2 regions of the Mesorhizobium sp. P3_B5 genome follow, and region 2 is predicted to be linked to the other one. Evidence: predicted binding sites of a transcription regulator. Region 2 holds the regulator's gene; the other holds the start of a gene.
What was found. Region 2 encodes PhoB, which activates phosphate uptake and scavenging genes when phosphate is short. Its sites were predicted from a motif close to TGTCATNNANCTGTCAT; they were not measured.

Region 1: a site for PhoB is predicted at 8,311-8,327, ahead of AC1DVW_RS05670 (DUF1045 domain-containing protein). Genes of this name have one in related genera too.

What each region holds. Positions count from the first base shown of each region.
Region 1 covers NZ_JBFUGR010000002.1:126,051-142,035, forward strand. The annotation lists gene AC1DVW_RS05630 (MurR/RpiR family transcriptional regulator) at 1-22, shown strand, start outside; gene AC1DVW_RS05635 (AraC family transcriptional regulator) at 19-927, opposite strand; gene AC1DVW_RS05640 (SDR family NAD(P)-dependent oxidoreductase) at 1,048-1,776, shown strand; gene AC1DVW_RS05645 (bifunctional 5-dehydro-2-deoxygluconokinase/5-dehydro-2-deoxyphosphogluconate aldolase) at 1,928-3,862, shown strand; gene iolD (3D-(3,5/4)-trihydroxycyclohexane-1,2-dione acylhydrolase (decyclizing)) at 3,897-5,747, shown strand; gene iolE (myo-inosose-2 dehydratase) at 5,855-6,772, shown strand; gene AC1DVW_RS05660 (DUF3329 domain-containing protein) at 6,837-7,049, shown strand; gene iolB (5-deoxy-glucuronate isomerase) at 7,401-8,213, shown strand; gene AC1DVW_RS05670 (DUF1045 domain-containing protein) at 8,367-9,074, shown strand; gene AC1DVW_RS05675 (alpha-D-ribose 1-methylphosphonate 5-triphosphate diphosphatase) at 9,101-10,240, shown strand; gene phnN (phosphonate metabolism protein/1,5-bisphosphokinase (PRPP-forming) PhnN) at 10,237-10,866, shown strand; gene AC1DVW_RS05685 (ABC transporter permease) at 10,875-11,870, opposite strand; gene AC1DVW_RS05690 (sugar ABC transporter ATP-binding protein) at 11,948-13,486, opposite strand; gene AC1DVW_RS05695 (sugar-binding protein) at 13,606-14,568, opposite strand; gene AC1DVW_RS05700 (LacI family DNA-binding transcriptional regulator) at 15,175-15,985, shown strand, end outside.
Region 2 covers NZ_JBFUGR010000007.1:103,368-119,352, forward strand. The annotation lists gene AC1DVW_RS19240 (hypothetical protein) at 1-332, opposite strand, end outside; gene AC1DVW_RS19245 (PAS domain-containing protein) at 523-5,103, shown strand; gene AC1DVW_RS19250 (substrate-binding domain-containing protein) at 5,617-6,645, shown strand; gene pstC (phosphate ABC transporter permease subunit PstC) at 6,741-8,201, shown strand; gene pstA (phosphate ABC transporter permease PstA) at 8,198-9,514, shown strand; gene pstB (phosphate ABC transporter ATP-binding protein PstB) at 9,532-10,356, shown strand; gene phoU (phosphate signaling complex protein PhoU) at 10,398-11,105, shown strand; gene phoB (phosphate regulon transcriptional regulator PhoB) at 11,125-11,814, shown strand; gene AC1DVW_RS19280 (ROK family protein) at 12,153-13,400, opposite strand; gene xylF (D-xylose ABC transporter substrate-binding protein) at 13,672-14,712, shown strand; gene AC1DVW_RS19290 (sugar ABC transporter permease) at 14,863-15,985, shown strand, end outside.

The DNA of each region.
Region 1 (15,985 bases), on a different contig from region 2:
CGGCCGCAAGCGCAAGGCCTAGATAACCTCGACGGCCGCTTCGCCTCTCGCCACAAGCTGCGCCGCGTCGCGCCCTGGTGGTGACCCGAACTGACGGGCATATTCCCGGCTGAACTGTGAAGCGCTCTCATAGCCGACGGCAAAGGCGACCTGTGCCACATTGCCTGGCTGGGCAACCAGCAGATGGCGGGCCTCCAGCAGCCGAATCTGCTTTTGATACTGGATCGGGCTCATAGCCGTCGCCGCCTTGAAGTGGCGATAGAATGCGGCATTGCTCATATGCGCGATGTCGGCCAGATCCTCGACCCGGATTTGCTGATGGCAATGCGTCCGGATCCAGGCGATCGCCTGGCGTATTCGGGACAGATGGCCATCGATCCGCGCAAGCTGGCGCAGCTTTCCGCCTTGGGGGCCTTGCAGCAACCGAAACAGCATCTCGCGTTCAAGCATGGCCGCCAGCACCGGAATCTCCGCTGGCCGGTCAAGCAGCCGCATCATTCGACGCAACGCATCGAGCAACTCGTCATTGACCGGAGAGGTGGAGAAATTGTCGCCGCTAAGGGCCGGTTCGTGCTCGACGAGGAGTTCGGCGACAGTTTGCAGATCAAGGCTGAAGCCGATGGCCAAGTAGGGACGCGCGGCGCTCGCTTCGACCAACTGGCTGATGGTCGGCGTGTCGACAGTGTAGATGAAATAGCTGGCTGGATTGTAGCGAAGGGATCGGTCACCGATCAGGACCGTCTTGGCGCCCTGCAGCACGAACAAGATTCCCGAACCCCACACGCCCGCCAATGGTGCCGTGGTGACTTCACTGCGGCCGATCGATACGCGGGGGATAGCCGTTGCTGTTCGTCGCCCGCGCGCATGGCGGCCGGCGATATCGATCAGCTCTCGCAGGGGTTCACTCATGGCACGAGCATCGCGCATCGCCACGCGCCGCGCAACCATCGTGAGAGGATTAGGCAAGAGCGAGAGAGGTTTCGGCGCGCGACGTTTCCTGTGCTGCTCCAAATGGATGCCTTCCGCACGAGCACAGGAGACACTGACATGATGACATCGAAAAGCGCTCTGGTGACCGGCGCCAACAAGGGCATTGGCCGCGAAATCGCCCGGCGACTGGCGACGATGGGCTTCAAGGTCTGGCTCGGCGCCAGGGACGCCGAACGCGGCATGGCAGCGACGCAAGCCTTTCGCGCCGAAGGCCTGGACGTTCAATGGCTCGAGCTCGACGTCACACAGGATGAAAGCGTGGCGGCGGCCGTCAAAATCGTCAGCGCGGACAGTTCCTGCCTCGACGTGCTGGTGAACAACGCCGGCGTCGCTATCAACTACGATCCGCCGCCAAGTCGGCAGCGTGTTGCCGACATCCAGGCCACCTATGACGTCAATGTCTTCGGCCCGATCCGCGTGACCCAGGCGTTCCTGCCGCTACTGCTTGCAGCGCCGGCCGCCCGCATCGTCATGGTCAGCAGTTCCACCGGCTCCATCGGACGCGCGCTCGACCCTGCCACCGCCAATTCTGCCGTCAACCTGATGGGCTATGGCAGCTCCAAGACTGCCTTGAATGCCATCACCGTGGCCTTCGCCAGGGAACTCGAGGGGCAAGGCATCAAGGTCAACGCTGCGGCGCCCGGCTACACCGCCACCGATCTCAACGGGTTCAAGGGCCACCGCACGGTGCAGCAGGCGGCCGAGATCGTCATCCGCCTGGCCACCCTGGACACCGATGGTCCGACCGCGGGATACTTCAACGATGAGGGCCCGCTTGCCTGGTGAATTTGGGGCCTGGTGAAATTTGGCGGCAGTTTTCGGCAAAGGAATGCTCATTCCATATTGACTATGGATTGGAATTATTATTTCATATTGGGAGCATCACGCTGCCGCTCGCGCGTGTTATCAAAGACAACAAGGCCGACGGGAGGTTCCAATGAGCGAAGCCGTGGACGCAAAACAGGCGCCGCTCGACGTCATCACCATCGGTCGCGCTTCCGTCGACCTTTACGGCCAGCAGATCGGCTCGCGCCTGGAGGACATCACCTCCTTTGCCAAGTCGGTCGGCGGCTGTCCAGCCAACATCTCCGTCGGCACCGCCAGGCTCGGCCTGCGCTCGGCGCTGCTCACCCGCGTCGGCAACGAGCAGATGGGCCGTTTCATCCGCGAACAGCTGAAGCGCGAGGGCGTTTCGGTCGATGGCCTGAAGACCGATCCCGACCGGCTGACGGCACTGGTGCTGCTGTCGGTCGAGGAGGAAGGCGTCTCGCCGATGATCTTCTACCGTTCGGACTGCGCCGACATGGCGCTGTCGGAAGAGGATATCGATGAGGCGTTTATCGCTTCCGCCCGCGCGATCGTCGTCACCGGCACGCATTTTTCACGGCCCAACAGCGACGCGGCGCAGCGCAAGGCCATCCGCATCATCAAGGCCAAGGGCGGCAAGGTGGTGTTCGACATCGATTACCGCCCCAATCTCTGGGGTCTCGCCGGCCATGCCGAAGGTTTCGAGCGTTATGTGAAATCCGACCGGGTCTCCGCCCAGCTGAAGACGGTGCTGCCCGATTGCGATCTCATCGTCGGCACCGAAGAAGAGATCATGATTGCGTCGGGCGCCGATGATTGCCTGAGCGCGCTGAAGACGATCCGCTCGCTGTCCAAGGCCACCATCGTCCTGAAGCGCGGCGCCATGGGCTGCATCGTCTATGACGGACCGATCAGCGACGATCTCGAGCACGGCATCGTCGGCAAGGGCTTTCCGATCGAGGTCTACAATGTACTCGGCGCCGGCGACGCCTTCATGTCCGGCTTCCTGCGCGGCTGGCTTGGTGGCGAAGACCATGCAACGGCGGCGACCTGGGCCAATGCCTGCGGCGCCTTCGCCGTGTCGCGCCTGGTCTGCGCGCCGGAATACCCGACCTTCGAGGAATTGCAGTTCTTCCTCAAAAACGGCTCCAAGCATCTGGCGTTGCGCAAGGACGAGGCGATCAACCACATCCATTGGGCGACGACGCGCCGTCGCGACATTCCCTCGCTGATGGCGCTGGCCTGCGACCACCGCATCCAGCTCGACGATGTCGCCGCCAAGGCCGGCGCCAACCCGTCGCGCATCCAGGATTTCAAGGTGCTGACGGTGAAAGCCGCGGCCAAGGTCGCCGCCGGCCGCGCCGGCTATGGCATGCTGCTCGACGAAAAATACGGCCGCGACGCCATGTTCGAATATGCCCGCCATTCCTTCGCCTGGCTCGGCCGTCCCGTCGAATTGCCGGGCTCGCGGCCGCTACGCTTCGAATTCTCGCAGGATATCGGCTCGCAACTGGTCGAATGGCCGGTCGAGCACTGCATCAAATGCCTGTGCTTCTACCACCCCGACGATCCGGCGGCGCTGAAGGAAGAGCAGCAGCAGAAGCTGCGCGCTCTGTTCGAAGCCGCGCGCAAAGTTGGCCGGGAACTTCTCATCGAGATCATCGCCGGCAAGCATGGCAAGCTCGACGACACGACCATCCCGCGGGCGCTGGAGGAACTCTATGCGCTCGGCATCAAGCCCGACTGGTGGAAGCTCGAACCACAGGCTTCGGCCGGCGCCTGGGCCAGGATCGAGGCGGTGATCCTGAAGCACGATCCGTGGTGCCGCGGCGTCGTGCTGCTTGGACTGGAAGCGCCGCAGGACGAATTGGAAGCGGCCTTCGCCGCCACTGCCAAGGCGCCCATCGTCAAGGGTTTCGCCGTCGGTCGCACCATCTTCATCAACGCCGCCGAACAATGGCTGGCCGGCAAGATGACGGACGACGAGGCGGTGGCCGACATGGCGTCGCGCTTCGAGAAGCTGACCGAGGCGTGGCTTGCCGCGCGTGGCCGCAGAGCAGCATAACAAGGCGCGGCATAGGACTGCGGAGGAAAACAAAATGACCAAGACAATCCGCCTGACGATGGCGCAGGCGCTGACCCGCTTTCTCAGCCAGCAGATGACCGAGATCGATGGCACGAAAGTGCCGATCTTCGGCGGTGTCTGGGCGATCTTCGGCCATGGCAATGTCGCCGGCATCGGCGAGGCGCTCTATCAGGTGCGCGACGAACTGCCGACCTTCCGTGCCCACAATGAACAGGCGATGGCGCATGCGGCGATCGCCTATGGCAAGGCCAATTTCCGCCGCCGCTTCATGGCGGCGACCTCTTCGATCGGTCCCGGCGCGCTCAACATGGTGACGGCGGCAGCGCTCGCACACGTAAACAGGTTGCCCGTCCTGTTTTTACCCGGCGATGTCTTCGCCAACCGCATTCCCGATCCGGTGCTGCAGCAGGCCGAGGATTTTTCCGACGGCACGGCGACGGTCAATGACTGTTTTCGTCCGGTGTCGCGCTATTTCGACCGCATCACCCGGCCGGAGCAGATCATTCCGGCGCTGGCCCGGACCATGCAGGTGCTGACCGATCCCGCCGAATGCGGCCCGGTGACATTGTCGCTCTGTCAGGACGTGCAGGCCGAGGCCTATGACTATCCCGAGAGCTTCTTTGCCGAACGCGTCTGGCACCAGCGCCGTGTCCGCCCGGACCGCAGCGAGCTGGCGGCCGCGGTAGCAGCGCTCAAAGGGGCAAAAAAGCCGCTGGTGATCGCTGGCGGCGGCGTGCTGTATTCGCAGGCCTCCGATGAACTGGCCAAATTCGTACAAGGCGCCGGCATTCCGGTCTGCGAGACGCAAGGCGGCAAATCCTCGCTGCCGGACGATCATCCGCTGAACATGGCGGCGGTCGGCGTCACCGGCACTTCGGCCGCCAACCGGCTGGCCGAGGAAGCCGACGTAGTGCTGGCGGTCGGCACCAGGCTGCAGGATTTCACCACCGGTTCCTGGTCGCTGTTCAAGAATTCCGGCAAGACCATCATCGGCCTCAACGTTCAGCCTTTCGACGCCGGCAAGCATCGCGCGCTGCCGCTGGTCGCCGATGCAGCCGAGGGACTGGCTGAGTTGGGTGCTGCGCTGAAAGGCTGGAAGGCGCCTGCCGTCTGGACCGACAATGCGGCCAGGGGCAAGACGGACTGGCAGGCCGATGCCAGCAAGGTGACGGCGTCGACCAACGCCGCCTACCCCTCCGACGCGCAGGTCATCGGCGCCGTACAGCGCGCTATGGGTTCCGGCGTGACGCTGCTGCATGCCGCCGGCGGTCTGCCCGGCGAATTGCATAAGCTCTGGCAGGCCGGTGCGCCCGGCTCCTACCACGCCGAATACGGTTTCTCGACCATGGGCTACGAGATCGCCGGCGGGCTCGGCGTCAAGATGGCCAAGCCCGACGAGGACGTCGTCGTCATGATCGGCGACGGCTCCTATCTGATGCTCAATTCCGAGATCGCCACGTCGGTGATGCTTGGCCTCAAGCTCACCATCGTGCTGCTCGACAACAGAGGCTATGGCTGCATCAACCGGCTGCAGATGGCGACCGGCGGCGCCAACTTCAACAATCTGCTGAAGGACTCGCGCCACGAGATCCTGCCCGACATCGACTTCGCGGCGCATGCGGCAAGCCTTGGCGCCATTGCCGAAAAAGTGCCGTCGATCGCCGGGCTGGAAAACGCGCTGCAAAAGGCCAAGAAGAACACGCGCACCACGGTGCTGGTCATCGACACCGATCCGCTGGTTTCAACCGATGCCGGCGGCACTTGGTGGGATGTGGCGGTGCCGGAAGTGTCCGCGCGCAGCCAGGTGAACGCGGCCCGCAAGGCCTATGATGAAAAGCGCCAGATGCAGACCATCGGCGATTGATGCTAGCTCCCTTCTCCCCGTCCCTATACGGGGAGAAGGTGCCGGCAGGCGGATGAGGGGCAGCGCCGGCGGCAAAAGAATGTACTGTTTCAATCTGGAGTGACGACTTGAAAGCCAAACTGGGCATGTCCCCCATTGCGTGGTGGAACGACGATCTTGCGGAACTCAGCGATGACGTGTCGCTGGAGGAGTGTTTGCGCCAGTCGCGTTCGGCCGGCTTCACCGGCATGGAAATGGGCCGCCGCTTTCCCAACGATCCCAAGATCATGCTGCCGATCCTGAAGACGGCCGACGTCACGCTGTGCGGCGGCTGGTTCTCCGGCACGCTGGTCGATGAAGACATGTCCAAGAACAAGGATCGCATCCAGCCGATGATCGACCTGTTCAAGGCCGTCAACGCGCCTTGCATCGTCTATGGCGAGGTCGGCCGCTCCATCCAGGGCGATCGCTCGAAGCCGCTCGCCACCAAGCCGAAACTCGCGGACGACGAGATGAAGGCCTACGCCAGGCGCCTGACCGAATTTGGCGAATGGTGCGCCGAACAAGGCATGCCACTGTCCTATCACCACCACATGGCGGCCGTGGTTGAAACCGAGCCGGAGCTCGATGCCTTCATGCGCTATTCCGGCGAAGGCATCCCGCTGCTGCTCGATGCCGGTCACCTCGCCTTTGCCGGCGGTGATGTGTTGCGCGCCATCGACAATCATCACCAGCGCATCAGCCATGTGCATGTGAAGGATGTGCGCATGGACGTGATCGACAATCTCGATCGCAGCAAGCAATCCTTCCTCGATGCCGTGGCGCTTGGCGCTTTCACCGTGCCGGGCGATGGTTCGCTGGACTTTGGCGCCATCGTGCAAAAGCTGGCGGACCATGGCTATGAGGGCTGGTTCGTGGTCGAGGCCGAGCAGGATCCGAAGAAGAATCCACCGCTGAAGATGGCGCAGGTCGGCTACGCCGAACTGATGCGGGTGATGACCGCCGCCGGCTACACGGTCGAAACGCAAGGCTTCCCCAACGCATGAATGCTGGATTTGCCGTGACGGGCAGCCTATCTGATGCCCAGTTGGTGAAACCCGGATTGGCCCGATGAAAGACTATGAGCACCCGTTCTTCCGGCCCTTGTGGCGGCGCGTTGCCATCGTCGTGGTCTGCCTCGCCTGGTCGGGGATCGAATTTGCCACCGGCACGCCATTCTGGGGCGTTCTCGCTCTTGGTTTCGCTGGCTACGCCGTCTGGCAGTTCTTCTACCTCTACAAGCCGGTCGATGAGGACAAGCCTCCGGTCGAGCCAAAGGAATAGAGCGGTCAATGGCGCAGAGGTTTTTGTGGATCGGATACGGCGTGCGTGGTGGCTCGCCGACGTTGGCGATTGGCAGGAACGCTCTTCACTTCGTCATCCTAGGGCGGAGCAAGGAGCGCAGCGACGCAGCGCAGACCCTAGGATCCATGCCATGACGTTGAAGGTGGCGTGACGGTGCAGGATTTCGCTCCGCTGCACCCTTCGGCCGAGGTAACGGCATGGATCCTAGGGTCTCCGCGACGGAGCTTCGCTCCTGCTTCGCCCTAGGATGACGAAGTTGAGAGGGCCCCGGCTAATCTCCGAAGTTTGTTCACGGGACCGCAAGCAGGGCTGAAATTAGGGAGACAAAAAATGTCGAAACTGCTCGTCAAAGCCAACAAGGGCCATGGCCGCGTCGCCCATGTCACGCCGAAAAGCGCCGGCTGGACCTATGTCGGCTTCGACCTGCATCGGTTGAAGCCCGGCGAGACGGCATCCGGCAAGACGCAAGATCGTGAAATCTGCCTGGTGTTCGTCACCGGCAAGGGCAAGGCAAAAGCCGGCGGCAACGAGCTCGGCCTGCTCGGCGGGCGCATGTCGCCTTTCGAAGGCAAGCCGTGGTCGGTCTATGTACCCGAGGGTTCGGACTGGTCGGTGACCGCAGACACTGAACTGGAACTCGCCGTCTGCTCGGCGCCCGGCCTTGGCGGCGGTCTGCCGGTCCGCGTCATCGCGCCCGACGATCTCGGCCAGGAGATCCGCGGCAAGGGCACCAACACGCGCTATGTCACCAACATCCTGCCGGAGGGCAAGCCGGCCGATTCGCTGCTGGTGGTCGAGGTCATCACGCCCGGCGGCCATACATCGAGCTACCCGCCGCACAAGCACGACCAGGACAATCTGCCGGCCGAGTCCTATCTCGAGGAAACCTACTACCACCGCCTCAACCCGCCGCAGGGCTTTGCCTTCCAGCGCGTTTACACCGATGCCGACAAGAATGGCGAACGCGCCCTAGATGAGGCGATGGCGATCGAAGACGGCGATGTCGTGCTGGTACCCGAGGGCTACCACCCCTGTGCGGCCTGTCATGGCTATGATCTCTATTATCTCAACGTCATGGCCGGACCGAAGCGGACGTGGAAGTTCCACAACGCGCCCGAGCACGAATGGCTGATGAAGGCCTGATCGGTCCCGCCTTTTCGGCTGAAGCTGTTGGTCCAGCTTGGAAAAATCGTCGGCTAAGGACCTTCAGGGTCGATTTGCCATCGAAAACCCTTCAAAGCTTCGTCAATCCGTCATGGAAATCGCCTATGGCAGCGGAGCTGACGAGGACTTCTTATGCGCTATGCCATCTATTTCACCCCCCGGCAGGACGAGCCGCTGGCGCGGATCGCCGCCAATTGGCTCGGCCGGGATCCGTTCGGCGCCGCCACCCGCCCGGTCGAGGCCGTGGGCGATTTGTCGGCGGCGGAAGTCGCCTTCCACACCGCGTCAGCCCGCCGCTACGGTTTTCATGCGACGCTGAAGGCGCCCTTCCGGCTGGCGCCGAACGAGACGGAAACCTCGCTTCGCGCGGCACTTGACGCTTTTGCAGAAGCGACGCCGGTGGTGACCATCCCGCGCCTGGTCGTCAGCCAGATCGACAGCTTCTTCGCGCTGGTGCCGGAGGGCCCGCTGCCGGCGCTCAACCGTTTCGCCGATGACGTCGTGCTTGGCTTCGACCGTTTTCGCGCGCCGCTAACCGAAGCGGAAATCGAACGCCGCAGCCCCGATTCGCTGAAGCCGGCCGAGTTTCGCAATCTCTGCCAGTGGGGCTACCCCTATGTCTTCGAGACCTTTCGGTTCCATATGACGCTGTCGGGCCGCGCCGGGTCACAGGAAAGCCCCCGTTTGCGCGCAGCAATCGACAGCCTGTTTGCGCAGGTGCTGCAACAGCCGGTGCCGGTCGACGCGCTGACGCTGTTTGTCGAAACCGAACCCGGCGCCCCGTTCATGGTGCTTTCCCATCACGCACTGGCGCGCCGCGCCGCCAGAAAAACTGCCTGACGCTGAACCAGCAAGGACTGCCTGCAATGACCGCCGAGACCGTTCTGAACAATGCCCGCATCGTCCTGGCCGACGAGATCGTCGAAGGCTCGATCGTGTTGCGCGACGGTTTCATCGCCGGCATCGAGGCCGGTGTCGGCCGAACCGGCGAGGACATGGGTGGCGACTACATCATCCCCGGTTTGGTCGAGCTGCACACCGATCACCTCGAAGGCCACTATGCGCCGCGACCGAAAGTGCGCTGGAATCCGATCGCCGCCGTGCTCGCCCATGACGCGCAGGTGGCCACCGCCGGCATCACCACCGTGCTCGATGCCTTGCGCGTCGGCATGGACGAGGATGCCGACCTGACATCCCTGGACATCCGCAAGCTGGCCGACGCCATCGAGGACAGCGTCCAGCAGGACCGGCTGCGAGCCGACCATTTCATCCATCTGCGCTGCGAGGTTTCGGCACCGGATTGCCTCGCCGCTTTCGCCAATTTCGACGGCGACGAACGGGTCAAACTGGCGTCGCTGATGGACCATGCGCCGGGACAGCGCCAGTTCGTCAATCTCGAAACCTACGCCTATTACTACCAGCGCAAGCTGAAGCTGACCGATCGCGACTTCAAGCTGTTCTGCGAAAAGCGGATGGCCGAATCGGAGCGGAATTCGGCCCCCAACCGGGCGGTGATCGCCGCTGCCTGCCATCAGCGTGGCATCGTGCTGGCCAGCCATGACGACGCCACGGCAGGCCATGTCGGCGAGGCGATCGAGCAAGGTGTGCGCGTCGCCGAGTTCCCGACCACCGAGGAAGCCGCTAGGGCTTCGAAGGACGCCGGCCTCGGCGTGCTGATGGGCGCGCCAAACGTCATGCGCGGCTCCTCGCATTCGGGCAATGTCTCGGCCCGCACGCTGGCTGGCGAGGGCCTGCTCGACATATTGTCGTCCGACTACATTCCTTTCAGCCTGATCCAGTCGGCCTTCTTCCTCGGCGACGTGGTCGAGGGAATTTCCCTGCCGCAGGCGGTGGCGATGGTCTCGAAGAACCCGGCCGATGCGGTCGGTCTCACCGATCGCGGCGTCATCGAACAAGGCCGGCGCGCCGATCTGGTTCGTGTCCGCGTCGATGACCACGTGCCCGTTGTCCGCACCGTCTGGCGCCAGGGACGCCGGGTCGCATGATGGTGTCGGCGTTGATCGAACGCGAGTTGTCCGCCGAGACGTTTCCGATCCGTGACGGTGTCTTCGTCGCCGTCGTCGGCCCAAGCGGCGCCGGCAAAGACACGGTGATCGGCTACGCCCGTGCGTGCTTCACCGAGGAGACGCGGCTGGAGTTCGTGCGCCGGGTCATCACCAGGCCTTGCGACATCACCAGCGAAGACCACGACACGCTGGCCGACGCTGCTTTTGTCGAAGCCGAAGCCGACGGTGCCTTCGCCGTCGCCTGGGAGGCGCATGGCCTGCGCTACGGCATCCCGGTCGATGTCGACTGGTCGGTCGCCAATGGCCGTGTTGCCATCGCCAATGTCTCCCGCGCGATCATCCCGGTCTTGCGCGAACGCTATGCCAATCTGGCCATCGTCGAGATCACCGCCACGCCGGAGGTGCTGGCCGAGCGGCTGGCCATGCGCGGCCGCGAGTCTCGCGGCGAAGTGCTGGCGCGGCTGGCGCGCAGCGCCAATGTGACCTTGTCGGAACCTGGCGTCACCTCAATCGACAACAGCGGCCCGCGCGAAGCGGCCGGCGAACGTTTCACTGAGGTGCTGCGCAAGGCGATGGCGTTTTCCGATATGTCGGGGATGATCTAGTCAGATCACTACTCCGCCGCCGCACCGGCCACGCTTTTGCGTGTCGCGTCCATCATCAGCCGCCGCGCCCGGAACACGCCCCATTGCTGGTCGACCAGCACACCGATCAGGATAACCCCGCCCATCACCGCGAAGTTGAGCGAGGAGGGGATGCCGAGCAGATTGACGAGGTTCTGCAGCTCCTGCAGCAGCACCGTGCCGAGGATCACGCCGATCAGCGAGCCTTCGCCGCCGCGCAGCGAGAAGCCGCCGAGCACCGCCGCCGCAATGGCGTAAAGCTCGTAGAACTGGCCGTGGCTGGCCGGCGAGATCGAGCGCGTGTACATGGCGAAATAGACCGCTGACAGCGCCGTCAGAACGCCGCAGATGACATAGGCGGCCATGACGACGCGCCCCGTTCTAATGCCGGAATATTTTGCCGCTTCCTCGTTCTTGCCGATGGCGTAGAGGTAGCGGCCGAACACCGAGCGGTGCAGCACCACCCACATGACGATGGCGATGACGATCAGCGCGATGAAGCTGTTCGGCACGCCCCAGCTGCGCCCCGCCGTCAGGAATTCGAGCTCCGGAAAATTCTGCCCGAAGCCGAAGCCCGCGGTTCCGTCGGCGGTGTAGAAGCGCGCCACGCCGCGATAGATCAGCAAACCGCAGAGCGTCACCACGAAGGGCTGCAATTTCAGCCGCGTGATCAGCCAGCCATGCACCAGGCCGATGATGGCGCCGAGCACCAGGATCAATGGCAGCGCGATCGGCCATCCCAAACCGCGCACGGCGATGAAGTCGATAAACAGCGTACCGAGCAGCGCCACCACCGATCCCACAGACAATTCGATGCCGCCGGTGATGATGACGAAGGCCTGGCCGATCGACAGGATGCCGAACAGGCCGATGAGGTTCGAGGTGTTGGCAAGGTTGATCGGCAACAGGAAGCGCGGATTGATGATCGCCACCACCGCTCCGACCACCAGGATCAGGATCAGCAGGCCGAGATCTTTCTTGCTCATCGTCTTCTCCCCAATGCCCGCTTGAGCAGGTTCTGCAAAACTGTTCCGCCGTTTTGCGACAGCGGCAAAAACAAGACCTAGTTCGGCTTCTTGCCGACAGCCAGCAACAGCACGTTTTCCTGGCTGAAGTGTTCCTTGTCGAGAATGCCGGAGATCTGGCCCTCATGCATGACGGCGATGCGGTCCGAAACGCCGATCACCTCTTCCATGTCGCTGGAGATCATCAGCACCGCGACGCCGGCATCGGCCAGCGCCCGCATCAGCCCGTAAATCTCGGCCTTGGCGCCGATGTCGATGCCGCGCGTCGGCTCGTCCAGGATCATCACCTTGGGGTCCATCGCCAGCCATTTGCCCAGCACCACCTTTTGCTGGTTGCCGCCCGAGAGCGTGCCGGTGCGCGTCTGCACCGATGGCGCCTTGATGCCGAGATTGGTCTTCTGCTTCTCGGCCGTGGCGGCCTCGGTGCTGGCGGAAACCAGGGAACGCCTGGCATGCGCCGGCAAATTCGGCAGCGAAATATTCTGCGCGATCGAGAGATCAAGCAGGATGCCGGTCAGTTTGCGGTCTTCCGGCACCAGGAAGATGCCGCTGGCCACCGCGTCGGCGGCGGAACCCAGAACCAGGCTTTGCCCGTCGAGCTGCAAGGTGCCGCCAAAGCTCTTGTCGATGCCGAACAGCACGCGCGCCAGTTCGGTGCGGCCGGAGCCGACCAGCCCGGCCAGGCCGAGGATCTCGCCATGCCTGACGTCGAGGTCGACCGGACGGTCGGGATAGGCGCCGGTGCGGATGGCCTTGGCCGACAGCGCGACGCTGCCCGGCGCGCGCGCCGCTTCGGCGGCCTTCTCGCGCTCCTTCAGCATGCGGCCGATCATCAGCTTGACCATCTGGTCGTGATTGATCGAGCTCTTCGGCAAGGTGCCGGCAAGCAGCCCGTCCCTGAGCACGACGACGCGATCGGCGACCCGCTCGACCTCGTGCAGGCGGTGCGAGATGAAGATGACGCTGATGCCGTCGGCCTTCAGCGCGGCGATGACATCGAGCAATTTGTCGGTCTCGGCGAGCGGCAGGCTCGACGTCGGTTCGTCCAGGATCACCAGTCGCGCCTTGATCGACAGCGCCTTGGCGATTTCGACCATCTGCTGCTGCGCCAGCGACAGCGACGAAACCGGCGTGTCGGCCGAGAAGTTGGCACCAACCCGCTTCAGCAACGGCGCCACCATGGAGCGAAGTTTTACCCGGTCGACCAGCCTGAGCGGACCGCCACGCAACGGCTCGCGGCCGAAAAAGATATTGGCGGCGACGTCGAGGTTTTCGAACAGGTTGAGTTCCTGGTGGACGAAGGCGATGCCCGAACCGAGGCTCCCTTCGACGGTCAGCCCGTGATGCGCGACGCCGTCGACGGTGATCGTACCGGTGTCCGGCGTCGTCACGCCGCCAAGGATTTTCATCAGCGTCGATTTGCCGGCGCCGTTTTCACCGACCAGGCCGATCACTTCGCCCGGCCTGACCTCCATCGAAAACCCATCCAGCGCGACAACGCCGGGATAGGTCTTGCGCACGCCCTCGAGGCTGAGGAACGGAGTGGATGCAACGATGGATGTGTCGGAGTAATTCATCATGCCTGACAGCAGCCGGTGGAACGAAATAGTCCCATCTGCAGACTGACGACCCTTGCCGGGTTCGTCAATGCGAACCGCCGGCCCGGGATGAACCCGAGCCGGCGCAATTCATTCGCTTAGTTCCCGGACATCGCCTTCAGATTGGCGGCATAGGCGTCGACGTCATCCTTGCCGATGATCTTGGTCGGCACGATGATCAGGCCGCCTTCCGGAATGCCCGACTTGTCGCCCTTGAGATAGGCCGCCATCAGCTTCATGCCTTGATAGGCCCATTCGAAGGGCTGCTGCACGACAGTCGCCGCCACGGTGCCTTCCTTGACGCCGCCCAGCGTGATCGGATCGTCATCGAAACCGACGACGGTGATCGAGCCGAGCTTGCCCGCGTCGCGCAGCGCTTCATAGATGCGCGGCGTGTTGTAGGAGTAGAAGCCGACCATGCAGGTGATGTCGGGGCTGGCGACCAGCGCGTCCTCGACATTCTTCTTGGCGCGCGCCTGGTCGATATCGTCACCGCGCACGTCGACCAGCTCGATCTTGCTGCCGGCGAGCCCGTCCTTCATGCCCTGGATGCGTTCCTTGGCATTGTCGGCGCCGAGCAGGCCGACGAAGCCCAGGCACTTGCCGCCGTCGGGCATCGCCTTCTTGGCAATCTCGGCCGCCTGCTTGCCGGCATCGACATTGGACGAGCCGATATAGGCGACGCGCTTGGTCTGCGGTGCGTCGCTGTCGGTGGTGAACAGCGCCGTTTCAGAAGCGATCTTGTTCAGGCCGTCGGTCGAGGTCTTGGGGTCGACGGCGGACACCATGATGCCCTTGACGCCGGCGGTCACCAGATCGTCCATCAGCCGCTGCTGGATGGCGACCGACGACTGCTCCGGATATTTGAGTTCGAGATTGTAGTCGGGCAGTTCGCCCTGCGCCTTCTTGACGCCGGCTTCCGCCGCCTTCCAGAAATCGGAAGCGCCGTTGACGACGAAGGCCAGTGTCGGCTTGTCGTCGGCACGCGCGATCGCCGTCGCCGACAATCCCAGCAGCAGGGCAGCCGCGGCTACGGATGCGTTTCGTATTGCAGATTTCATGTTCAACCTCCCATTTGGCTTAGACATTTTCGCTGATCAGAAAATTGTCGTTTGTGGCTTGGACGCCCTCTCCTCAAGGCGCTTCTAGGGCAGCGAAAGAACGGCGCCGTTCCAGCCACGTCGTGGACTTTAGAGACTCATTTGCGGTTCGTAAATAGTCCGATTTGTCTGACATTTCCGTGAACGTATGGCATTGTCCTGCCGGCCGCAGCCTGCCCGATATCGTGCCATACGCCTGCTCCAGTCATCGCTGCTCGATCCCGAGCTTTGCATGACCATTTGACGTTAGAACGCTTACGGGTATTAGTAAATAGTATTAGTTTCCGGTTGGAAATCGCGAGGTCGGTTGTGGAGATGGCGGCGAAGACGGGGAGGTTTGCGGTCGATGCGAGCCGTGGCGGAGCGAAAAAGAAGAGCCACCGCAAGGTCTTGCCCTATCAGACGTTGCCTGATGCCTTGCCTGCTCACGCGTCGCGGACGGCTGTATGGTAGCCGGGATGCTAATAATCATTGGCGCGCGGTCAGATTATAAACGCACGCCACCGGACCATCTTGCTGTTGTGCCGGCCTGTGGTTAGACAGGCTGGGATGGGGGACGAGACTGCAATGAGCGAACCGACGGAACTGCGCGATCCCTCTCCCGAGGTTTCCCGGCGCCGCAAGCCAGCGGGCAAAAACCCCAAGGGCCGTGTCACCATGACCGACATCGCCAGGGCCGCGGGCTGCTCGCAGGCGACGGTTTCGTTCGTGCTCAACAACACGCCGGGCATCAGGCTGTCGCAGCAGACCCGCGAGCGGGTGATCGAGGCGGCGCGCACGCTTGGCTATTCACCGCCCGCCTTTTCCGCCTTGCAACGCCCGGTGCCCGCCTTCGACGGGCTGGACGGGGTGATCGGCTTTGCCGTCGACCAGCTGGCGACCAGCCCGGAAGCGGTCGTTGCTATCGAAGGCGCGCGGCAAGCCTCGTGGAATGCCGGCAATGTGCTTTTGGTGGCGCAGACGCTGGGCGATTCCGTCATGGAGCCGCGCGCCATTGCAGCACTGACCAAGCGGGGCATTTCGGCGCTGATCTACATGACCATCTTCACCCGCGAGATCGTTGCCCCTGACTATCTCTACGGTCTCGACATCCCGGTCATTTTGCTCAATTGCTACACCGCCGACTATGCCTTCCCCGCCGTGGTGCCGAGCGAGATCGCCGGCGGCCAGAGTTCCACCCGCCATCTGATCAGCCATGGCCACCGCCGCATCGCCACCATCACCGGTGAACCCTGGATGCAGGCGGCGCAGGATAGGCTCAAGGGTTACCGCCGGGCGCTGGCCACGGCCGACATCCCGTTCGATCCGGAACTGGTGGTCGAGGGCGACTGGTCGGCCAGCGCCGGCTATGCCGCCACCGTCAAGCTATTGGCGCTGA
Region 2 (15,985 bases):
CGATAGCGCTTGCCGGGTGCGCTGACGTCCTTGCAGGTCAGCGGCTTCGTTGGCTCGGCAGACAGGCTGGGCGGGTTGGAGACCCTCGTCAGGCGCCGTGCCGGCGGGGTGTCGCTGTGGGCCACCCATCGTCTCGGCTCCTGCGGCGGCACCGGAAAGACACCGGTTTGCGCCTGCAATTGGGTTGCTCGCGTCTGCGATGGATCCTGGTCCCAGAAACGCCTGACATCGAGCGGTCTGGGGATGACCACCGTCCCGTCATAGCTGCGCGCGCAACCACTGCCGAAAAGCAGCGTCACGCCCAGGAAACAAGGCAGAATCCGACCGAACATTAGCAATACCCCTTGGTAACTTATAACGCGGCTGCGGTCCCGCCGACAACCGGCCGAATTGACGCGTTGCAGTTGCCGTCTTTTGGATCAATGCAACCCGTTATGGTTAGCGGATCATTAATGCTTCTCGGGCACATTCCGTCGGCGAACCGCGGGGAGGGTTCGGCCTTGGTTTTCGGGGTGGGACGGGATGGCGGAAGCGGACGAAACAGTTGGGGCACGTGGCAAGCGCGGTGCCCGCAAGAAGGGTGTGCACGGCGACGATGCGCTCGCCGATCACATCGATTCGGCCGAGGCGCTGCGCCAGTTGGTCGAAGCGGGTGCCGACTGGGTCTGGGAGACCGACGCCGAGTTGCGCTTCTCCTGGGTTTCGGAAAACTACCAGGCCGCCACCGGCATCGATCCCGCGACCATTCTTGGCCGGTTCCGCTTCGATTTCCTCAAGCAGATGATGGACGGCAATCGCAATGCCGCCGCGCATCTCGAGGATTTGCAGGCGCATCGGCCGTTTCGGGATTTCGTCTATGAATTGCAGGGCGGCCGCCCCGACTGCCACTGGGTTGCGATCACCGGCTTTCCACGCTTCGATGCCGAGGCGAAATTTGCCGGCTATCGCGGCATTGGCCGCAATGTCACGGCGTTGGCCGATGCATTCGACCAGCTGAAGTCGACGCAGCAAGACAGTGATGCGCCGGCAGCTGGCGAGAATGCACAGCATCTGGCCGATCTCGAGCGGACCATGGACGCCATGCATATGGGCGTCGTGCTTCTGGACGCCCGGCTCGACACGCTGATCGTCAACAAGGCCTATCGCGACCTCTCCAGGATTCCGGAGGGCGCCGTGACCATTGGCGCTCCGTTCAGCCTGTTGATGGAATTGAACCGCCGCAACGGCATCTATGGCGATATCAACGAACAGGCGTGGCAGCGCTACCTCGCCAGCCGCATCGAGGAGATTCGCGCCGGCTCCGTCGCGCCGCGCGAGTTCCCGCACGCCGATGGCCGGACGATGATGTTCTCGGTGACGGCGCTGTCGGGAGGCAAGCGGCTGTTGACCTATTACGAGGTCACCGAGCTCAAGGCTCTCGATGCCGAGATCGTCAGCGCCAACGCCCGGACTGCTGAAACCTTCGCCAATCTGCGCACGATGGTCGACCAGATGCCGATCGGCGTCCTCGTCCTCGATGCCGACATGCGCGCCGAAGTCATCAATCGCGCCTTCTACGATTTCTGGGGGATCGACGCCCGGCGCGCCGAGATCGGCTGCAACTTCCGCGATCTAATGCAGGCCAGCCGCGACGTCGACCCCTATGGTTCCGACGATGCGACATGGCATCAGCATATGGTCGAGCGCGAGGCGGAGATCAGGGCGGGCACGGCCGGATCGAAGCAATTCCCGCGCAATGACGGCCGCACGCTGATCTCGTCGATGTCGCCGCTGGCCGGCGGCAAGCGGCTGATTTCCTATGTCGACGTCACCGAGATGAAGGACCGCGAGGCGGAACTGGCGGAAGCGCTGGAGAAATCGCGGCTGGCCGAGGCGGTGATCAACGGGGTCAAGGACCCGATCTTCGTCAAGGACGACAATCTGCGTTTCGTCTTCGTCAACGAGGCCTTCTCCTCACTGTTCGGACAGACGCCACAGGCGATGCTCGGCAAGCCCGGTGGCGATTTCGTCGCTCCGGACGAGGTGGTGCTGTTCGAGGAAAGCGAAAGGCAGGTCCTGGCAAGCGGCAAACCTTACGAAGTGGAAGAGAACTTCGCATTTGCCGGCATCGGCCACTCGCGCATCGTCAGGAAGAACCGCGTCTCGATGGCGAGCGGCCGCAACTATGTCGCCGGTTTCATCTTCGACATTTCCGACATGAAGCGCCGCGAGACGGAAGCCGAGGACGCACGCAAGAACCTCGCCACGGTGCTGGAATCGCTGCCGGCCGCCGTCATCATCTACGATCGCGACGACAAGTTCGTTTTCGCCAACCGCAAGCTGCAGGATACGCTGCCGGCGCTGAAGCCGGCCTGGCACCCCGGCGGCACCTTCCGCGACGCGCTGAAGCTCGGCCATTCGGTCGGCTATTTCCGCCTCAGCGGCGACCCTCAGGTCGACAAACTGTATGACGGCGATCCCGAGCGCTGGCTCGACGCCATTCTCGCCCGCTACCGCTTGCCCAACTCGTCCTATGAGCGCCTCAATCCCGATGGCCGCTGGTACCAGGTCTACGACATGCGGACCGAGGACGGCACGTTCATCGGCGTGCGCGTCGACATCTCCGAGATCAAGAGCCGCGAAAAGGCGCTGCAGGAAAGCATGCGGCAGATCGACCTGTTCCGGCACGTGATGGACGAACTGCCGGTTGCCGCCTTCATCAAGGCCGATGATCTGAGCATCGAATTCGTCAACAAGGCCTGGTGCGCGCTGACCGGCATCCCCAAGGAAGAGGTCATCGGCCGCACCGACCGCCAGCTTTTCGGCGTCGACGATGCCGAAACTTACAGCCAGGACGACACCGAAGTCGTCGTCACCGGCCGCGTCCGCGAGATCGAGGAGCCCGTTACCCACCGCGACGGTACGCTCAGGCAATTGATGACGCGCAAGAGCCGGCTGGTGGCGCTCGACGGGTCGGTGCACCTGGTCGGCTCCAGCACCGATATCACTGAGGTCAAGGCGCGCGAACACGCGCTGCAGGAGAGCATGAGCGAGAACGAGGTGTTCCGCAGCCTCATCGACAATGTGCCGGTGTCGATCTACGCCAAGCGCTCCGACCTCAGGCAGTTCTACGTCAACAAGGGCTGGTGCGACCTCACCGGTCTCACCAGGGAAGATGCGATCGGCAAGACCGACATCGAGATTTTCGGGCAGGACGGCGAAGCTTTCGTCAATGGCGATCTTGCCGTACTGCGCACCGGCGAGACCCAGGAGGTGGAGGAGACGGTGACGCTTGCCGACGGCAGCGTGCGCCACCAGTTCGCCCGCAAGGGCGCGATGATCGCGTCGGATGGCTCGCTCTACCTGATCGGATCGACCACCGACATCACCGAACTGAAGCTGCGCGAGGCCGAATTGCGCGAGGCGCGGCAGCGCGCCGTGCTTGCCGACCGCGCCAAGTCGGAATTCCTGGCCAATATGAGCCACGAGATCCGCACGCCGATGAACGGCGTGCTCGGCATGGCCGAACTTCTGGCCAAATCCGATCTCGATCCGAAGCAGAAGACGTTTACCGACATCATCGTCAAGTCGGGCAACGCGCTTTTGACGATCATCAACGACATCCTCGACTTCTCCAAGATCGACGCCGGCCAGCTGGTGCTCGACCCGGCGCCCTTCAACCTCCCCGAGGCGATCGAGGATGTGGCGACGCTGGTGTCGACGCGCGCCAAGGAGAAGGACCTCGAGCTCATCGTGCGCATCGAGCCCGGCCTGGAGAGCCTGTTCATCGGCGATGTCGGCCGCATCAGGCAGATCGTCACCAATCTGGTCGGCAATGCGGTGAAATTCACCGACGAAGGCCATGTGCTGGTCGACGTGACCGGTCAGAAGGTGCCGACGGGAACAAAGCTCACCATCTCGGTCACCGATACCGGCATCGGCATTCCGCCTGAGAAACTGAAACTCGTCTTCGAAAAATTCAGCCAGGTCGATACCTCGTCGACCAGACGCCACGAAGGCACCGGGCTCGGGCTCGCCATCACCTCGCGCCTGGTCGAGCTGATGGGCGGCGAGATCGGCGTGGAAAGCGACGAAGGCAAGGGCTCGACCTTCTGGTTCACCGTGACATTGCCCAGGGCCGGGCAACAGAGCGGGCAGCGGATCATGCCGGTCGACGTGACGGGCGCACGGGTGCTGATCGTCGACGACAATGCCGTCAACCGGTCGATTCTGAGCGAGCAGATGGCGTCATGGACATTCGATGCCTGCGCGGCGGAAAGCGGCGCCGAGGGGTTGAAGGTGCTCGTTGCCGCGGCTGCCTATGGGGTGCCGGTCGACTGCGTCGTGCTCGACTACCAGATGCCGGGAATGAGCGGCGCCGAAATGGCGCGGATCGTGCGCAACACCGCCGGCCTCGCCGATACGCCGATCATCATGCTGACATCGGTCGACCAATCGCTCGCCAACACCAGCTATCGCGATCTCGGCATCGATGCGCAGCTGATCAAGCCGGCGCGGTCCTCGGTGCTTTTGGAAACACTGGTCGCGACAATCCAGCGTCACCATCACCACACGACGGACGGTCGCGTGCTGCCGGCAGCACGCAGCGGTTCCGGCGGCATTGCCGAACCCGCATCCGCAAAGCCGCCACACGCTGCTTCGGAGCGGGCCTTGCTGCAGCCACCGCCGGTTCGTGCCCGCGCCCGGGCTACCGGCGATGAACGCAGGCTCGACATACTGGTTGCGGAGGACAATGAGGTGAACCAGATGGTGTTCACCCAGATCATCGGTGAAACCGGTTACAGTTTCGAAATCGTCGGCAACGGTCGCAAGGCGCTCGACGCCTTCGGCAGGCTCAACCCGCGCATGATCCTGATGGATGTCTCGATGCCGGAGATGAGCGGGCTCGAAGCGACGGCCGCCATTCGCCGGCTGGAAGAGGAGACGGGTACGCATATCCCGATTGTCGGCGTCACAGCGCATGCGCTGAAAGGCGATCGCGAACGTTGTCTGGAAGCGGGCATGGACGACTATCTGCCCAAGCCGATCAGCCCCAGGGCCTTGCTGGAAAAGGTCGAGCGCTGGGTCAACGCCGGCGGGGAGGTCCTGCGCAGCGCAGGATAGGCGCGCCGTCGCAGCTGCTTTCGCAAGGAGCGGAGAAAGATCGCCGAAGATTCGGCGCCGCCCTTGCGCGAAACACTATGGTGCGATCGCACCATACCAAAACAAGCCCGCAGCCGGGACAATGATCGCATAGAAATCCGCACCAGTTACGGGCGGGAGCAAGCGACCGCCGGCAAGAAACAGCGTCAATTCTACCCCAACGGACCCTGTTTTCGGTGATGGCTTGGCCAAGACACGCTCTGGCCACAGGCAACGCGCTCCCGCCCGGCTTTTCTTTCCCTGCGCTTGCCGCTGAGGAAGAAGCCGGCCGGAATCGCGCAAGTCCCTGATTTCGGCAGCAAACCGCGACCACATTGCCAAGGCTGGCCGGCCGCCATTTTCGGCACTCCCGTTCGACGTTACCGGGCTGACACGAAACTGTCATGCGACTGTAATAATCGGGGGCTATTGGCCTCAGCGGGCGCCGAAAGACACTGGCGCCGAGAGACCATCTTCCGAACAGGAGCAGGCCACATGAAGAAATTCCTCCTCACGGCGTCGGCCGCGGCGCTTGCGCTGGCCGCGTCGTCCGGCTTCGCCGCCGCGCGCGACCAGATCCAGGTCGCCGGGTCGTCGACCGTGCTACCCTATGCCAAGATCGTCGCCGAGCAGTTCGGCGAAACCTTTACCAACTTCAAGACCCCGGTGGTCGAGTCCGGCGGCAGCGGCGCCGGCATCAAGGAATTCTGCAAGGGCGTCGGCGAAGACACCATCGATATCGCCAACTCCTCGCGCCCGATCAAGCCGGACGAAGTCAAGTCCTGCGTCGACGCCGGCGTGAAGGAAATCCAGGAAGTCCGCATCGGTTATGACGGCATCGTCTTCGCCACCGACATCAAGGGCCCGGACTGGGCGCTGGTTCCCGCCGACATCTACAAGGCGCTGGCCGCCAAGCTGGTCGTCGACGGCAAGCTGGTCGACAATCCGAACACCAAGTGGAGCCAGGTCAACCCGAAGCTGCCCGACTGGGACATCGCCGCCTACATCCCGGGCGAAAAGCACGGCACGCGTGAAGTGTTCGAGACCAAGCTTCTCGACGCCGGCTGCGACAAGGCCGCCATCAAGGCGACCGGCATCAGCGACGACAAGGAAGTCGGCAAGACCTGCATCGCCATCCGCAAGGACGGCAAGGCTATCGATATCGACGGCGACTATACCGAGACGCTCGCCCGCATCGACTCCAACAAGACCGGCGTCGGCGTGTTCGGCCTCGCCTTCTACGAAAACAACGCCGACAAGCTGAAGGTTGCGACCGTCAAGGGCATCGTGCCTTCGACCGCGACCATCGCCAGCGGCGAGTATCCGGTGTCGCGCCCGCTGTTCTTCTACGTGAAGAAGGCGCATCTCGGCGTCGTTCCCGGCCTCAAGGAATATGTCGAGTTCTTCCTTGACGACCAGATGGTCGGCCCGGAAAGCCCGCTCGCCGAATACGGCCTCGTTGCGGCTCCCGACGCAGAGCGTCAGGCCCAGCGTGACGCATTCGCCGCCGGGAAGACGATGTAATCAGCTACCGAACCAGGGCGCGGGCCAAGTCCGCGCCCTGGTTTCGTCGCCTGCCGCAATGGCGGCGGCGCTTTGAATTTTCCTTGGGGTGGGTGATGTCGTCCTTGCTCGTACTCGCCATTATCGTTGCCATAGGCCTGGTTGCGTTCTTTATCGGCCGGCAGCGTGCTTCCGCTCAGGACAATGGCACGGTGAAGCCGCATTCGCGCGCCCACTATCACGGCTGGTGGGCCTTCCTGCTCGCCGTTCTGCCCGCCCTTTTGCTGCTCGCCGTCTGGAACGTCGGCTCTTCGGTCTATCTCGACCGTCACATTCACGCCGCCTTGCCCGAGCGGACCGCCGACAGCAAGGTTGCCAGCGAGGCGCTGGACGTCAGCCTGGTAAAGAGCCTCGCCAAGGGCTTGCGCCAGCTCGACGCGAACACCGCACTGCCAGCCACTTTCGCCGGACTGCAGCCGATGCTCGCCGCCAAGGGCGTGGCGCTGGCGACCGACACGCAGGACTACATGATCCCGATCGCCGTCGAGGCGAACGCCGTGCAGAACCGGCTCGGCCTGTTTGGCGCAATTATCACCTTCGCCTTGTCGATCGCCGGCGCCTTCTATGCGCTGAGGCAGATCGCGCCGCGCGCCAGGGCGCGCAACAATGTCGAGAGGCTGATGCTGTGGGGGCTGCTTGCCGCCTCCACCATCGCCATCCTGACCACGGTCGGCATCGTGCTTTCCATGCTGTTCCAGACGATCACCTTTTTCGAAAGCGTGTCGCCGGCGAGTTTCTTCTTCGGCACGGTCTGGGATCCGCGTTTCTCCGCTGCCGGTTCGGGCGGGAGCCAGGGCCAGTTCGGCCTGATCCCGCTGCTTGCCGGCACGCTCTATATCGCAGCGGTCGCGCTCGTTGTCGCGGTGCCGATCGGGCTGATGTCGGCGGTCTACATGGCCGAATATGCAACGCCCCGGCTGCGCTCTGTGGTCAAGCCGGCGCTGGAACTGCTCGCCGGCATACCGACCATCGTCTACGGCATCTTCGCGGTGGTCACGCTGGGGCCGTTCCTGCGCGATCTCTCCGCGGCGCTGACGGGCGGCTCGCCCTTCATCCAGGGCCAGAGCATTTTCACCGCCGGCCTGGTCATGGGCGTCATGCTGATCCCGGTCGTGTCTTCGCTGTCCGATGACATCATCACGGCGGTGCCGCGCGCCATGCGCGACGGCTCGCTCGGCCTCGGCGCGACCCGCTCCGAGACAATCAAGCGCGTCATCCTGCCGGCGGCACTTCCCGGCATTGTCGGCGCCATCCTGTTGACGGCTTCGCGCGCCATCGGCGAGACGATGATCGTCGTGCTGGCGGCAGGTGTCGCCGCCAATCTCACCATCAACCCGTTCGAGGCGATGACGACCATCACCGTCAAGATCGTCAACCAGCTGACGGGCGACCTCGAGTTCAATTCGCCGCAGACGCTGGTCGCCTTCGCGCTCGGCCTGACGCTGTTCGCGTTGACGCTGGTGATGAATATCGTCGCGCTCTACATCGTGCGCAAATACCGGGAGCAGTACGAATGACCGACATTCCCATGGACACGATGGTCCGGGCCGCCGCTCATCCGCGCCGCGACATCGGGCTGAAGGCCCGCTATGCCGCGGAGCGCCGCTTCCGCATCTATGGCATGCTGGCGATTTCCGTCGGCCTTGCCTTCCTGGCCATCATCCTCGTCACCATTGTCTCGAAGGGTTACACCGCCTTCTGGCAGACGACGGTGTCGCTGCCTGTCAACTTCGACGCGAAGGTGATCGATCCTTCCAACAAGCGGGCCACCGATCCCAGTGTGCTGATCAAGGCGAACTATCCCAAGCTTGCCGAAAACGCGCTGATCGCCAAGCTCGGCATTTCTCCCGACGACAAGCCGGCTATCAAACAGCTCAAGGGCTTCCTGTCCGAAGGCGCCCGCGTCCAGCTGCGCGACATCGTCGCCGCCGATCCGTCGGTCATCGGCACGACGCGTGACGTCAACATCCTGGCCGCCGCCAATCTCGACTCGGCCTTCAAGGGCCAGATCGACCTCGGCGTCGAGGAAGCGCGCCGCAAGGTTTCCGACCAGCAGATCGCCTGGATGAACAAGCTGAAGGCGGACGGCGTGATGGCCGAGCACTTCAACACCGGCCTGTTCACCTACGGAGCTTCCAGCCGTCCGGAAACATCCGGCATGGGCGTGGCGATCATCGGCTCGCTCTACATGATGGTGATCGTGCTTTTGCTGGCGCTGCCGATCGGCGTCGCCGCCTCCATCTATCTGGAGGAATTCGCCAAGAAGAACCGGTTCACCGACCTGATCGAGGTCAACATCAACAATCTGGCCGCGGTGCCGTCGATCGTCTTCGGCCTTCTCGGCCTTGCCGTCTTCATCAACTTCCTCGGCATGCCGCGCTCGGCCGCTTTCGTCGGCGGCCTGGTGCTGACGCTGATGACGCTGCCGACGATCATCATCGCGACGCGTGCGGCACTGGCCGCCGTGCCGCCGTCGATCCGCGCGGCAGCGCTTGGTCTTGGCGCTTCCAAGATGCAGATGGTGTTCCAGCATATCCTGCCGCTAGCCGCCCCCGGCATTCTCACCGGCACCATCATCGGCCTGGCGCGCGCGCTCGGCGAAACCGCGCCGCTGCTCTTGATCGGTATGGTCGCCTTCGTTGCCGACTATCCGAAGACACCTTTCGATCCGGCGACGGCGCTGCCGGTGCAGATCTACCTGTGGGCGAACGAGGCCGAACGCGCCTTCGTCGAACGCATGTCCGGCGCCATCATCATCCTGCTGGTCTTCCTCATGGCCATGAACATCACCGCGATCGTGCTTCGGCGCCGGTTCGAGCGGCGCTGGTAGAAAAAAGGCATTTTGGTATGAACATCATGACCGAACAGTCCCTTGAAAACGCTGTGGGCGATAAAATGAACGCCAAGTCGAACGAAGTGATCAAAATGCGCGGCGACAAGGTCGGCGTGTTCTACGGCGAGAAGCAGGCGTTGTTCGACGTCAATCTCGACGTGCGCCTCAACCAGGTGACGGCGCTGATCGGCCCGTCGGGCTGCGGCAAGTCGACCTTCCTGCGCTGCCTCAACCGCATGAACGACACCATCGATTCGGCGCGGGTGACCGGCAAGATCACGCTGGACGAAGAGGATATCTACGACAAGAGCATCGACGTCGTCGAACTGAGGGCGCGCGTCGGCATGGTGTTCCAGAAGCCCAATCCGTTCCCGAAGTCGATCTACGAGAACGTCGCCTACGGCCCGCGCATCCATGGACTGGCCAAGCGCAAGGCCGACATGGATCAGATCGTCGAGTCGAGCCTGAAGAAGGCGGCGATCTGGAACGAGGTCAAGGACCGCTTGCAGGAACCCGGCACCGGCCTTTCCGGCGGCCAGCAGCAGCGTCTGTGCATCGCGCGCGCCATTGCCGTGTCGCCCGAGGTGATCCTGATGGACGAGCCCTGCTCGGCGCTCGATCCGATCGCCACCGCCCGTGTCGAGGAACTGATCGACGAACTGCGCCAGAACTACACGATCGTCATCGTCACCCACTCGATGCAGCAGGCGGCGCGCGTGTCGCAGCGCACGGCGATGTTCCATCTCGGCTACCTCGTCGAGGAGGGCGCCACCGACAAGATGTTCACCAACCCCGACGACAAGCGCACCCAGGACTACATTACCGGCCGGTTCGGCTGAGCGGTTCCGGCAGCGAAGTTTCAGGCACGAGGACTAGGATCATGGGTGAACATACCGTCGCATCTTTCGATGAAGAGCTGGGGCAGATCAGCAAGCTGATCCGCGACATGGGCGATCTCGCCGGCTCGATGGTCAGCGGCTCGACCAAGGCGCTGCTCAATTCGGACAACGCCCTGGCGCAGCGCGTCGTCTCCGACGACGCCATCATGGATGCGCGCCAGCGCGAGCTGGACGACCGCGCCATCACGCTGATCGCCAAGCGCCAGCCGATGGCCAACGATTTGCGCGCAGTGGTCGGGTCGATCCGCATGGCCGGCGACCTCGAGCGTATCGGCGATCTCGCCAAGAACATCGCCAAGCGCGTCGGCACCGTCGGCCTCAGCGTCACGCCGCGCGACCTGTCGCATTCCATCGATGCGATGGCTCAACTTGTGCTCATCCAGGTGCAAGGGGTGGTCGAGGAATATGCCGCCGCCGATGCGGCAGCGCTCGCCAAGCTCAGAAACGACGACGAGCGCATCGACGTCAAATACACATCGGTGTTCCGCGAGCTTTTGACCTACATGATGGAAGATCCGCGCAACATCACCGCGTGCACGCACCTCCTGTTCTGCGCCAAGAACCTCGAGCGCATCGGCGACCATGTCACCAACATCGCCGAAAATGCGTATTATGTTTTGACCGGCACGCAGCTGCCCGCCAATCGTCCGAAGCAGGACGAGACGGCGATGTCCGCGCCGGCGGCATGACGACAAGGGTGACCAGCCGATGATCGCGCCACGCATCATGGTGGTGGAGGACGAGGAGCCGCTAGGCCTGCTCCTCCGCTACAATCTCGAATCCGAAGGCTACCAGGTCGAGGTGGTGACGCGCGGCGACGAAGCTGAGATCCGCCTGCAGGAAAACGTGCCCGACCTGCTGGTGCTGGACTGGATGGTTCCGGCGGTTTCCGGCATCGAGCTGTGCCGGCGTCTCAGGATGCGGCCCGAAACCGAGCGGCTGCCGATCATCATGCTGACCGCGCGTGGCGAAGAGAGCGACCGCGTGCGCGGCCTCTCGACCGGCGCCGACGACTATCTGGTCAAGCCGTTCTCGACGCCGGAGTTCATGGCCAGGGTCAAGGCGCTGCTGCGCCGCGCCAAGCCGGAAGTGCTGTCCAGCGTGCTGAAGGTCGGCGACATCGTGCTCGACCGCGAATCGCACAGGGTCTATCGCAAGAAAAGCGAGATCCGGCTCGGGCCGACCGAATTCCGCCTGCTCGAGTTCATGATGCGTCATCCTGGCCGGGTGTTCTCGCGCAGCCAGTTGCTCGACAATGTCTGGGGCGAGACGATCTATATCGACGAACGCACGGTGGACGTGCATGTCGGCCGGTTGCGCAAGGCGGTCAACAATGGCCGCATGCCAGATGTCATCCGAACCATTCGGGGCGCCGGTTATGCGATCCGCGAAGACTAGGTCCCTCGGCGCGGAAGCGTTTATTGGTTGAATGCGTCCACTCCCGGACCTCACGCGTCGATGATTGGCTCAGCCCGCTCATGGCTTCGTCATCCTTGGGCGAAGCAAGGAGCGTAGCGACGCGGCGCAGACCCAAGGATCCATGCCGCGACCTCAAGGCGTTGCTACTGTGCAGAATTCTGCCCCGTTGAATTCTTTGACCGATTTCACGGCATGGATCCCAGGGTCTCCGCGACGGAGCTTCGCTCCTGCTTCGCCCTGGGATGACGACGTTGGGACGGCTTCGGCCAATCTCTAAAGTCGGCGACAATCTGCGGCATCAATGATTGACGTCGTCCTCAGGCCACGTCTTTCCCGATAGCGCCAGCCCGTGCCTGCCCGCCCGGCGCGAAGATCTCCTGGTCGACGAAGCTCAGTGCCCGCATGGCGCAGCCTTCGCGGATCAGTGGCAATTCGTTCGGTTCGGTGTCGAAGGAGATCGATTTCGAGTGCTGGCCGCCGGCGGTCTGGGCGATGGCCTCGCGCAGCGCCGGTTCGATCAGGTCGAAGGCGGCGGCGCTGACGCCGACCATGGCGACCGGCGCCGGATCGATCAGCGCAAACAGGCTGCCGAGGCCGAAGCCAAGCGCTTCGCCGGCCTTGCGGTAGGCCTCGCGCTCCGGTCCGTCTTTCTCACGTGCCGCGACGGCGAGCGCCCGCATGTCGGCGTCGCTGACATCGGCGACCGGCTCGGCGTCCTCGCCCAATTGCCTGGCGTTGCGCCAGATGGCGTAGTTGCCGGCATAGGCCTCGACGCAGCCGCGCCGCCCGCAACGACACAGCGCCCCGCCCGGGCGATGGATCATGTGGCCGAACTCGCCGCCCGAGGAATGGGTGCCGGTGAACAGCTCGCCCTTCAGCACCAGTCCCATGCCGATGCCGTGCGACAAAAGGATGGCGATGAAATCGTCGTGGTAGCGGACCGGATCGCGCCACTGCAGCGCCACCGCCATCATGTTGCAGTCGTTTTCCATGGTGGCCGGAATGCCGAATTCGCCTTCCAGTATGTCGGCGAAGGCGATGTCGGTCTGCGGCGTGATCGGCGACCACAGCATGGCGCGGGCGTGCGAATCGGTGATGCCCTGGATGCCCATGGCGATGCGGGCGACGCTGTGGGTGTCGAGGTCGGGATCCTCGAGCCGACGCCTGACTATGGCGACACATTCGCCGATCAGTTCGTCGCGCGGCATGGTCAGCGTGTCCAGCCGGCGCTGCTCTTCGGCCACCACCTGGCCGGCGTAGTCGATGACAGCGACGGAAAGGAAATTCAGCGACAGCACCACTGTCATCACAGCGGCTGCTTCCGGATTGAGCCCGAGACCGACTTGCGGCCGGCCGCGTTTCAGCGAAACAGCTTCGCTGGCCTTGCTCTCGGCCAGGATGCCTTCCCCGATCAGGTCGGCGGAGATCGCCGATATGGTCGAGTGGCTGAGGCCGGTGGTCGCCGCGATCTCGGTCCGCGACGGCTGGCCGGCGCGGCGCACGGCCGAAAGCACCATCGCCCGGTTGCGGCGGCGCAAATCGTCGTGGCGGATTCCAACCGACATCTTTTTTGTTTTCCTCCCGGTCGTCCTCGCGGCCTCTGATGATATTGAAGGCAGTCGGTGACACCGGCCAAATATTGGCAGAAGCCGGCGGCACTGTCATTATTTATTGCGAGCCTCGAAAAAAAGTCAGCGACACATCAAAATCCATCAGAATCGATGTTGACAGCGCTCCGACGTTGGACCACTATTTTTTCGAGGCTCGAAAAAATAGAGCCTTTGTGCCGGCCTTCGGGCCAGTTTGTCGCGCTGCGCGCGATTTAGGGAGGATATCATGAAGAAATTTGCAGTCGCCATGCTGGCGGGTGTCGCCATGTCGTTGACGTTGGCGTCGGTCGCACAGGCGAAGGACAAGGTCATTGGCGTTTCGTGGTCGAATTTCCAGGAAGAGCGTTGGAAGACCGACGAAGCGGCGATGAAGACGGCGATCGAGGCCGCCGGCGACAAGTACATCTCCGCCGACGCGCAGTCCAATCCCGGCAAGCAGCTGACCGATGTCGAGAGCCTGATTTCGCAGGGCGCCAACGCGCTGATCATCCTTGCGCAGGATGCATCGGCCATCGGCCCGGCGGTGCAGAAGGCACTGGACGAAGGCATTCCGGTCGTCGGCTATGACCGCCTGATCGAGAACAAGGATGTCTTCTACCTGACCTTCGACAACAAGGAAGTCGGCCGCATGCAGGCCCGCGAAGTGTTCAAGGCCAAGCCGGAAGGCAACTACGTCTTCATCAAGGGCTCGGGTGCCGATCCGAATGCCGATTTCCTGTTCGCCGGTTCCATGGAAGTGCTGAAGGAAGCCATCGACGGCGGCAAGATCAAGAATGTCGGTGAGGCCTATACGGACGGCTGGCTGCCCGCCAATGCCCAGAAGAACATGGAACAGTTCCTGACCGCCAATGACAACAAGGTCGATGCGGTGGTTGCAGCCAATGACGGCACCGCCGGCGGCGTCGTCGCCGCGCTGACGGCTCAAGGGTTGGCCGGAACCGTGCCGGTGTCGGGCCAGGACGGCGACCACGCCGCGCTGAACCGCATCGCACTCGGCACGCAGACCGTGTCGGTGTGGAAGGACGCGCGCGAACTCGGCAAGAACGCCGCCGAGATCGCCTCGCAGCTGGCCGACGGCAAGAAGACCGGCGACATTGCCGGCGCCAAGGACTTCACGACGCCTGGCGGCAACACCGTCAAGTCGCTGTTCCTGACCCCGGTTGCCATCACCAAGGACAACCTCAACGTCGTCATCGATGCCGGCTGGATCAAGAAGGACGAAGTCTGCGCTGGCGTCACTGCTGGCAGCGTTGCGGCCTGCAACTAAAACCGGACCGCTATCGGTTCCAAATTTCGGCGCCGCGGCCCAAAAGCCGCGGCGTTTCTCAAGGGGCTTTCCGCTTCAAATGATCGCGGAAAGCAAATAGCATCCATGTTCCGGCATCCGCGCCAGACGGCAAACCGGTGGGAGGATAGCATGACCGATACGACCTCTAATCAGCCGGTCGCCAGCACTGCCGCAGACCGGGCGCGTGCATCCGAACTCAGCGCCGTCGGGCGGTTCCTCAGGGCTACCGAGCTCGATACGCGCATGCTCGGCATGGTTGGCGCGCTGCTGGTCATCTGGATCGGCATACACATCCTGTCGGGCGGGCTTTTCCTGACGCCGCGCAATCTGTGGAACCTGTCGGTGCAGACCTCCTCGGTCGCGATCATGGCGACCGGCATGGTGCTGGTCATCGTCATGCGCAACATCGACCTTTCGGTCGGTTCCGTCGAAGGCGTGATCGGCATGATCATGGGCGTGGCGCAGGCCGAATTCCTCATTCGCGTCATCGGCTTCCAACTTGGAAATCCCTGGCTCTGGATCATCGCGCTGGCCGTCGGCGTGGTGCTTGGTCTGCTGATCGGCGCGTTCCAGGGCTTCATCATCGCCTATATGGAGGTTCCGGCCTTCATCGTGACGCTGGGCGGCCTGCTGGTCTGGCGCGGCATGGCATGGCTGATCACCAGCGGCCGCACGGTCGCGCCGCTCGACGCCACCTTCCAGCTGATGGGTGGCGGACCACGCGGCTCGATCGGCGCCACGGCCAGCTGGATCGTCGGTGTCGTCGCCTGTGCGGCGGTTGCCTTCGCGCTGCTCAACGGCCGCTCGCAACGCAAGCGGTTCAGCTTTCCATTGCGCCCCGTCTGGGCTGAGACCTTGCTTGGCGTGGTCGCTTGCGTGGCCATCCTCGGCGCCGTCTGGATCGCCAATTCCTATCCATGGCCGATCGGCATCGTGCGCCAATACGCGCAGCAGAACGGCATCACCCTTCCCGAAGGCGGGCTGTTCATCGCGCATGGCATCGCCATACCGGTGCTGATGGCGGTGACTGTCGGCATCATCATGACCTTCATCACCAAGCGTACCCGTTTCGGCCGCTATGTTTTCGCCATCGGCGGCAATCCGGAGGCGGCGGAACTTGCCGGCATCAACACGCGCTGGGTGACCATGAAGGTGTTCATGATCATGGGCGTGCTGGCGACGATCAGCGCGGCGATCTCGTCGGCCCGCCTCAACGCGTCGACCAATGCACTGGGCACGCTGGACGAGCTGC